Regions from separate parts of the Nostoc sp. 'Peltigera membranacea cyanobiont' 213 genome, predicted to be linked through region 1. Evidence: predicted binding sites of a transcription regulator. Region 1 holds the regulator's gene; each other region holds the start of a gene.
The links. The regulator HrcA, encoded in region 1, represses chaperone genes, less so after heat shock. The targets are predictions, from matches to a motif close to TTAGCACTCNNGANTCNNGAGTGCTAA.
Positions count from the first base shown of each region.

Region 1 (3,285 bases):
CAAGGAACTGTCCTCACTCCCAATACTGTGCTGCTAGTTTTAGCCCGTCATTTAATCAAAAATAAAGGCAAAACTGGCGCGATCGTTCGTACTGTCGCTACAACTCACTTGCTGGATAATTTCGCTGCTAAAAATGGGCTACAAATTTACGAAACACCAGTTGGTTTTAAATACATCGGCGAAAAAATGCGCGAAACTGCTGTATTAATTGGTGGAGAAGAATCAGGTGGTTTGAGTATTATCGGGCATATTCCCGAAAAAGACGGGGTTTTAGCCGATATGTTAGTGGCAGAAGCGATCGCTTATGAAGGCAAACCACTAAGTCAAATGGTGGCAGAAGCGATCGCCCAAGCCGATGGCCCACTTTACAACAACCGCCTAGATTTGCACCTCACAGGGGCGCACAAAACCGCCGTCATCGACTCCTTTACTAAAAATCCTCCTACAGAGGTAGCAGGAATTCAAGTCAAGGAAGTGGGACGTAAAGATGGTATTAAGCTGTATTTGGAAGAGGGTAGCTGGGTTTTACTGCGTCCTTCCGGTACAGAACCACTGGTGCGCGTCTATCTCGAAACCAACACTCCCGAAAAACTCACCAAAATTGCCCAAGAGTTAGAGAGTGTCATTGCTCAATTAGAAGCATAAGAAAAAGGAGTTAGGAGTTAAGAGTTGTAAATTAACAATTCTTAACTTCTAACTCCTATTAACAGTTATGAGTTCTAAATTAATAACTCCTAACTTTCCACTCCCCACTTCAATAAAAAAAAATATGAAAACTCTCGCTCCTTTTTTTACATCTCTAGTTGTAGCGGTTTGGGTAATTGCGATCGCAATTATTTCAGTCCAAAATGCCACACCCGTATCGTTAAAATTCTTAACATTCCAATCGATTCAAATACCAATGGGTTTAGTTCTGGCTTTTAGTGCTGTTGTCGGGTTAATTGGCATGGCACTGCTGCAACCTCTCTGGGGACTTGCTGGTATTGGCCAAGGTAATTCTCGATTAGAAGAGGATGCCGAATTTTTTGTTGATGATGAAGATTTTTGAGGTTTGAAAAAACATACAAAAGTAAACCAGTTCAATACTCTTCATCTGCTAATATGCACAATTGTGTCATAAGCCAGGAATACAAGGGACTTCCAAAGAAAAAAATAACCAATCGCTGTGTAAGCAGTTCTTGCAGAGGGATCTTAGCTGAGGGAGTAAGAAAAATATAATCTGAATAAATTGGATAGTTTATTTTCTGGAAGTCCCTTATCCCTGAACATTATCTTAAGGATTGAAATAACTGAAGGCTTCTGAGAGGTAATCAGCAGCAGATGCCACAACTGCGATCGCACTTTCATAATCTAGTCGCGTTGGCCCCAAAACTCCCACACTTCCGACTGGTATTGAACCTCGGCGATAGGTGGAAGAAATTAAAGTACAGGTGCGAATCGGTTCTAAGGGATTTTCTGCACCAATGCGAACCGTTACCCTTGATTTCCCAGCATCCTCTGGTTCTGGTTCCTCAAATATTAATCGCCATAGTTGGTCTTGTTCTTCTTCCAGCAGGTGGATAATTGTTTGTACCTGCTGTAACTGGGAAAATTCCGGCTGGCGCAAAACTTCTGATACACCCCGAACCATAATTTGGGTTGCAGTCGGCGCAAGAGTGCGACGAGTCAATTCCGCAACTGAATTTTTCAAGAATTCCCCGTAGCGTTGGAATTCTTGATCTAGTTCGCTCCAGTTGAGGTTGGCTAATTCCAACAGACTTCGCCCCCGCAAATGGGTATTCAAAAAGTTAGAAACAATCTGCAACTCGCGATCGATTACCTCTGAATCGCGTTGTGTTTCTTCTGATATTGGCGACAAATCCATCAATTTGGAATGCGTCTCATAACCTTCGGTGACAACAATTAACATAATCTGCCCAGCTTCAATTTGCACTAATTGCAGATGTCGCAATAGCGCTGTTGTAGTTTGTGGCATAGCGATTAAGCTAATGCAACCACTCAAGGTTGCTAAAATTTGCGCGGCTCCTTGTAGTAGGGTTTCTAAACTCCGATCTTCCCACTGAAGATGCTTGTGCAGTGCTACTTCTACTTCTCGCCCTAAAGCTTCTGGACTATTTCGTGGAAGCAAGCTACGCGTAGCATCTGTCTGCGACACGCTGCGCGAACGCAGAGAAGGTGTAATTAGCTGGTCAACATAAATGCGATAGCCTGAGTCTGATGGTACTCGTCCAGCAGAAGCGTGTGGTTGGTAGAGTAATCCAGACTTTTCTAAAACGCCCATGACATTGCGAATAGTGGCTGAACTTACACCCAAGTCGTACTCTTCGACCAAAGCCTTTGAACCAACAGGCTCTGCTGTAGCAATGTAGTGACGTACCGTTGCCCAAAGTATATGCTGTTGTCGATTTGTTAACTGGACTTCCATAGGATATGTTTTGCTAGAGGCAAATTTTAATCAAATTCTGGAAAATTTCTGGATTTGATTGAAAAAAAAGAATATTAATAATTAATTAAGATAACAAATTATAGAATTATATTGTGATAATTAATTTTAAGGTTTACGCACAATACTTTTTAAAATTGCACTCTAAATAGAATTTAGGCTTTTGCAGCCAAAGCTGAAAGTTTGGATTTATAACATCCTTTATCAGCTTATTTTTGCATTATTCTACACTGATAAAAGTATTATGGGATACGTATTTTTGCGGCGATCGTAGCGAAGATTTGGGTGGAAAAGTTCCGTAAGTATGTAGCAAGTTGAGAAACTTGCTAACTTGATATAGTGATGTTTTCACAATCACAAAAGCCAGATGGAAGAGTTAATTTCCATTCCATCTGAGTAATGCACCTAAACACAAGCTAATACTGGGGAATTGAATGGTCTACTAAGATGGAGTAAGCGTCAATACCGCCAGAAATATTTTGCACATTTGTAAAACCTTGAGCAATTAACCACTGGCACATCTGGGCAGAGCGAATACCGTGGTGGCATAATACAAGGGTTTCAGCTTGGGGATTGAAGAGGGTAGGTACTTCATCTCCCCATTCGGCAAATTTACTCAAAGGTAGGTTGACAAAGCCCTCAATGCTAGCGATCGCCAATTCTTCTGGTTCTCGCACATCCACTAGCTGTATACTTCCATCACCAGAGGAAAGACGTTTTGCCAGTTCTTCTACACTAATCTGGTTCATGGGTTGACTAAAAAAATTCCCGATAAACAGTCCTAATCTTATTTTATGGTGACAGAAAATCTCTGCCTTTGCATGAGTATCCATTCTCAAGAA
Region 1 covers NZ_NOLI01000086.1:14,634-17,918, forward strand. The annotation lists gene CDG77_RS21540 (phosphoglucomutase/phosphomannomutase family protein) at 1-645, shown strand, start outside; gene CDG77_RS21545 (LapA family protein) at 770-1,048, shown strand; gene hrcA (heat-inducible transcriptional repressor HrcA) at 1,274-2,425, opposite strand; gene CDG77_RS38600 (hypothetical protein) at 2,664-2,795, opposite strand; gene CDG77_RS21555 (rhodanese-like domain-containing protein) at 2,860-3,192, opposite strand.

Region 2 (3,285 bases), on a different contig from region 1:
TTCATACAGAGAATCAAGCATAGTAGGGCTAGCATTGTAATGCCTACCCTACAAGCAACTAAGGCTGTTGGCGTATCCTTTGCCAGACAGTAAAACCCAAAAGCAGGATAATACTACTAGCAGTAGTCACCATCACAGCCAAACTCATACCTTGTATTCTCATTGCCAGCAAGTTGAAAACTAAGGTAATCGACCAAAGCGTAAACGCAGCATGGCGCTGGGAGAGTCCCCAAGCAAGTAAACGGTGGTGCAGATGGTCTTTGCCAGGAGTACTGAGAGGGTTATTTCCTGCTAGTAACCGCCGCACAAATACCTGAGTGGTGTCTAGCACTGGCAATAATAGAAATAAAACTGTGGGAATTAGTGCATAAACTGTGTTTTGTTGGAGTTTACCTAAAATACTAGTTGCTGCCAGTACATAGCCAAAAAAGTACGCTCCGGCATCACCCATAATAATTCGTGATGGATGGAAGTTATGGCGCAAAAAGCCTAATGCAGCACCTCCCAAGGCTGCGAGTACCAAAATTGCCGCCGCACGATTGTTAAATTGGGCTGCAACGCCCAACAAACTCATGGCGGTAATAAAGCTAATTCCTCCTGCCAAGCCATCCATACCATCCATCAAGTTGATGGCGTTGGTAATCCCTACTACCCACAGTACTGTTAGCAACATGGACAGAAGCGAGTCGATGGGAGTGCCAAACAGGACTTTGACGCTGATGCCATTAGCTACTAATAACAGTGCCGTGACAATTTGCGCCCACAATCGAACAGAGGGCGGTAAGCCGAACTGATCGTCGATAAAGCCCACAAGGACTAATATCGAACCCCCCAACAGAATAGTGAGCACCTGAGCCAATACGTTTTGGAGTTCGATCGGTCGTAAAAGGCTAGCTAATACCAGCGCGGCAATTACACCCGCGTAGATAGCCAGCCCCCCTGCATTGGGTAAAGGTTCTCGGTTGAGTCGTCGGGCGTTGGGTTGGTCAGCCCAGCCTACCCGCAAGGCGAATTTGCGGATTGTCGGAATTAAACGCCAGGTTACAACCCAAGCTAAGAGAAACGTAAATACTACCGCCAACCAGCCGGTGCCGCTAGGGTCGGCAATACCAAGGGACTTAAGGGAGTTGTCTAGATTCATCTCCCAATTCAAGCATTACTGCCAGTATCTAATATGAGCATCACCTGTATATTAATCAATTTTTTTTATTTCCATTTGTAACTTGAGCCGCTTGAGAGATTAGCACTCTTGCTCTGTGAGTGCTAAATTGTCTAATGGAAGCGCTGGAGAAATAAAACATGGCGAAAATTATTGCATTTAATGAGGAATCGCGGCGAGCTCTCGAAAGGGGTGTTAACGCCCTTGCTGATGCCGTAAAAATCACCTTGGGGCCTAAAGGTCGTAATGTGCTTTTAGAGAAAAAATTTGGCGCACCTCAAATTGTCAATGATGGTATCACTGTTGCCAAGGAAATTGAATTAGAAGATCCTTTAGAAAATACTGGTGCAAGACTCATCCAGGAAGTAGCCTCAAAAACTAAAGATGTGGCTGGGGATGGTACAACCACCGCTACCGTTTTGGCACAAGCCTTGATTCGAGAAGGTTTGAAGAACGTCGCGGCGGGTAGTAACCCAGTTAGCTTGAGACGCGGGATCGACAAAACTATTGAGGCACTGGTAAAAGAAATTGCCAGGGTAGCCAAGCCAGTAGAAGGAAGTGCGATCGCTCAAGTTGCCACTGTCTCTGCTGGTAACGATGAAGAAGTTGGCCAAATGTTAGCCCAAGCAATGGAAAAAGTCACCAAAGATGGTGTCATTACCGTTGAAGAATCTAAATCTCTCACAACTGAACTAGAAGTAGTTGAAGGGATGCAGATTGACAGGGGTTACATTTCACCCTACTTCGTCACCAACAACGAGCGGCAAATCGTAGAATTTGAAAACGCCCGAATCTTGGTGACAGATAAAAAAATCAGCAGCATTCAAGATTTAGTGCCAATCTTGGAAAAAGTCGCCCGTTCTGGTCAGCCCTTGTTAATTATCGCTGAAGATGTCGAAGGTGATGCCTTGGCAACTTTGGTAGTGAACAAAGCGCGGGGTGTACTAGCCGTTGCTGCTATTAAAGCACCTGGATTTGGCGATCGCCGCAAAGCTTTGTTAGAAGATATTGCGATTCTCACCGATGGACAGTTGATTTCGGAAGAAATCGGCTTAAGCTTGGATACCGCTGCTTTAGAAGCGCTGGGAACTGCCCGCAAAATCACCATTGACAAAGAAAGCACCACCATTGTCGCTGGCAGTGTCACCAAGCCAGAGGTACAAAAGCGGATTGCTCAAATTCGCAAACAGCTGGAAGAAACCGATTCTGAATACGACCAAGAAAAACTCCAAGAACGCATCGCCAAGCTTGCTGGCGGCGTGGCAGTGATTAAAGTCGGTGCAGCAACCGAAACCGAACTCAAAGACCGCAAACTGCGGATTGAAGACGCGCTGAACGCTACTAAAGCTGCGGTGGAAGAAGGTATTGTTCCTGGTGGTGGGACGACTTTAATTCACTTAGCCAAGGCGGTAGAAGCGATTAAAAACAGCCTAGAAAATGAAGAAGAAAAAATTGGGGCTGATATAGTCGGACGAGCGCTAGAAGCTCCCTTGCGTCAAATAGCAGATAACGCCGGTGCTGAAGGTTCTGTGATCGTCTCTAAAGTCCGAGAAAGTGAGTTCAACATTGGCTACAACGCTGCAACCGGCGAATTTGAAGACTTGATCGCGGCTGGTATTATCGACCCTGCCAAAGTTGTGCGTTCAGCTTTGCAAAACGCTGGTTCCATTGCTGGTTTGGTCTTAACTACCGAAGCGATCGTTGTTGAAAAACCAGAGAAGAAATCTGCTGCTGCTGCCCCTGACATGGGCGGTATGGGCGGCATGGGTGGTATGGGCGGCATGGGTGGTATGGGCGGCATGGGTGGCATGGGCATGTTCTAACTTCTGCTCACCCAGATAAATATTTTTTCAACAGTTTGTCTTGTCAAGACAAACTGTTTTTTTATAGCATTGCTGATTCAGAGCCGATATGTTATCTCTATTGCTGGGAAGTAGCTGGGCATAAATAGAAATAATCATCATGGTTATCAGTAATTAGTCGTGAATACAACTAACCACTAAAAAATGCTGATTCCTAAATTCCCCAACCTAAATAACTGCGTAATCTAAAAATCACAGTCTTTGTATTAATTTTTGTAATATTAATAGCAAAAGCTGAAAGAAATCAAAGTGCCTCATAAGTGC
Region 2 covers NZ_NOLI01000019.1:6,497-9,781, reverse strand. The annotation lists gene CDG77_RS08150 (MraY family glycosyltransferase) at 59-1,141, opposite strand; gene groL (chaperonin GroEL) at 1,300-2,982, shown strand.
Region 2: groL (chaperonin GroEL) is a predicted target of HrcA. The motif match lies at 1,241-1,267, and genes of this name have one in related genera.

Region 3 (3,285 bases), on a different contig from region 1:
ACCGCGCTAGTTCAGTGCGGTTGTGGAGATTAGTTTTGCCCAACATATTGGACACATGGCTTTCAACCGTGCGCTGACTAACATTTAGTTCTTCAGCAATTTCTCGGTTAGCTAAACCCCTAGCGACAAACTGGACTACTTTCAGTTCGGTTGGGGTTAATTGCACATCGAAGGGAACCTGGATGCGGGAACCGTTTTCGCCTCCTTTCGCTTGGTGTTCTTTCCAACGGATAGTTTGTTTCAGTGAGGATTCAACTTGTGCTACGAGTTCTTCTGGTTCAAAGGGCTTGACCATATAAACATCAGCACCTTTATTCAGACCCTTAACTCGGTCTGCACTTTGTCCCTTAGCTGAAAGGAAAAGAACCGGAATCCAACTGGTGCGTTCGTTTTGCCGGACTTGTTCCACAAAAGTATATCCGTCCATTTCCGGCATCATCACGTCGCAGATAATCATGTCTGGAACATCTTGCTCTAAAATTTCCAGAGCTTCACGTCCATTTTCGGCGGTGATGACTTCGTATCCCCGGAATTCTAAGTAATCCTTCACCAGCAAGATGAGGTTAGGGTCATCATCAATCAATAGAAGTCGTTTGTGATCTTTCATGCTGGGCTCTTTCATAGCAGTGGCACTTGTCGCGCTTCGGTCCATCAAAGTCTTGAATATTTATCCTCTATGGTGGGTTATTTCGAGATATTGTCCTTTTTCCTACTTAACTTGCCTTTGCTGTCTCGAAACCTCAAAAATGCCGAGCACTTTCAAGAGACTAGTAGCTCGATAGCAAAAGTCCAGCAAGGATACGTATAGCAGTAGTATCTATAATGCGCTATTATATATCGCATTGAAAGTGGCGGGCGAAAAAACACTGATTAAATAATAATCCTTCTAACTCACAAGTAAGTATTGGCTTAAAGATGACCCTACCTCAAAACCAACCCGCACTTTCTTAAAGCTTACTGCTCTACCATATCCTTCGGTTGCCAAGCCTCGATGAGGGGTTCACAAGAAACTAGGGAAGTTTCTGGCAAAGGATGGTTTAAAGATTCATATTCTTCTACCACCTTATTGCCTATTAAGTGTTCTTGAACGATCCGCTCAATAACTTCCAATTTTGCTTGGCGATACCAGACACCATCAGGGTAAACCACCATTATGAGTCCAGAACAACAAACACGCAAGCAGTTGGCTTTAGTTCCATAGACGCATAAGGGATAATTCTGTTGCGGCTCATCAAGTTTTAACTCTTTAAGTCGCCCTTTTAAGTATTCCCTGGATTCCAGACTAGCTCGTTTTGAGCGGCAATTAGCAATTGTCTGGTCAGCGCAAATAAAAATGTGTCGCTGAATCTTTGCAAGTCCTAAACTTTCTACACAATTACTCAGGGGCTTATATTCTAGAGATTTAGTGGATTTGGGGATTTGGTGGCTGGGCTGGATCACTGTATTGTTACTCATCGAGCGGCTCCCTGATTACAGTTCTATAACAATTTGCAAGGTTTGCAAATAAAGTTGACTGAGAAGGGAATGAGGTCTTGGGCATTGATAATTGGGAAAACTCTTCACTACTCCCAACTCCCGACTCCCTTTTACCATATAAAAATATACGTAACTTACAGGACAGAACCCGCAGAGTAAAAATAATTAGGCATTTATACTTAAGTACATCAACGCTCTCCTAGTTCGGGAACCCGTACTAAAGGAATTCTTGCCATCGGATGCTAATTTTCGGTAGATTAGCACTCAGGGGTTGAGAGTGCTAATCTCTGGAGAAAATAATTATGGCAGCCTTATCTTTAAGCGTTTCTACTGTTAAACCTTTGAGCGATCGCGTTTTCGTAAAAGTGAACGCCTCAGAGGAAAAGACCGCAGGTGGTCTGTATTTGCCCGATACCGCCAAGGAAAAGCCCCAGGTAGGGGAAGTCGTTGCCCTTGGTCCTGGCAAGCGTAACGACGACGGTAGCCGTCAAGAATTGGAAATTAAAGTCGGCGATAAAGTGCTGTACTCCAAGTACGCTGGCACTGATATCAAGCTCGGCACCGAAGAATATGTACTGCTTTCTGAAAAAGACATTTTAGCAGTTGTTATCTAATTGTCATTAGTCAATGGTCATTAGTCATTAGCCAATGACAAAAGACAAAAGACAAAAGACAAAAAACAAATGACAAAGGACAAATAATATGGCAAAGCGCATTATCTACAACGAAAACGCCCGTCGTGCGTTGGAACGAGGCATTGACATCTTGGCTGAGGCCGTAGCTGTTACCCTCGGCCCCAAAGGTCGTAACGTAGTTCTAGAAAAGAAATTTGGCGCACCGCAAATCGTTAATGACGGTGTAACGATCGCTAAAGAAATCGAATTAGAAGACCATATTGAAAACACTGGCGTAGCTTTGATTCGTCAAGCTGCTTCTAAAACCAACGATGCTGCGGGCGACGGTACTACAACTGCTACCGTTTTAGCTCATGCGATCGTTAAAGAAGGCTTGCGGAACGTTGCAGCTGGTGCTAACGCAATTTCCCTGAAGCGTGGTATTGATAAAGCTACTGCCTTTTTGGTAGACAAAATCAAAGAACACGCCCGTCCAGTGGAAGATTCCAAAGCCATTGCCCAAGTTGGTGCGATCTCGGCTGGTAATGACGAAGAAGTCGGTCAAATGATTGCCCAAGCAATGGATAAGGTGGGCAAAGAAGGCGTAATTTCCCTAGAAGAAGGGAAATCTATGTTCACCGAATTGGAAATCACTGAAGGGATGCGCTTTGACAAAGGCTACATCTCTCCATATTTTGCTACCGACCCTGAACGGATGGAAGCAGTTTTTGATGAACCTTTCATCCTGCTGACCGATAAGAAAATTGCTTTGGTACAAGACCTTGTACCAGTGTTAGAGCAAGTAGCTCGTGCTGGTCGTCCTTTGGTGATTATCGCTGAAGATATTGAAAAAGAAGCTTTAGCAACCTTGGTAGTAAACCGTTTACGCGGTGTACTAAACGTGGCTGCTGTTAAGGCTCCTGGCTTTGGCGATCGCCGCAAAGCACTACTAGAAGACATCGCTGTTTTAACTGGTGGTCAACTAATCACCGAAGATGCTGGTCTGAAGCTAGATAACACCAAGCTAGATAGCCTAGGTAAAGCTCGCCGGATCACCATCACCAAGGACAGCACCACAATTGTTGCCGAAGGTAACGAAGCTGCTGTTAAGGCTCGTGTAGAACAGATTCGTCGTCAAATCGATGAAACCGAATCTTCTTACGACAAAGAGAAACTGCAAGAGCGTCTTGCTAAA
Region 3 covers NZ_NOLI01000009.1:74,358-77,642, forward strand. The annotation lists gene CDG77_RS04620 (response regulator transcription factor) at 1-652, opposite strand, end outside; gene CDG77_RS04625 ((2Fe-2S) ferredoxin domain-containing protein) at 955-1,455, opposite strand; gene groES (co-chaperone GroES) at 1,779-2,090, shown strand; gene groL (chaperonin GroEL) at 2,179-3,285, shown strand, end outside.
Region 3: groES (co-chaperone GroES) is a predicted target of HrcA. The motif match lies at 1,734-1,760, and genes of this name have one in related genera.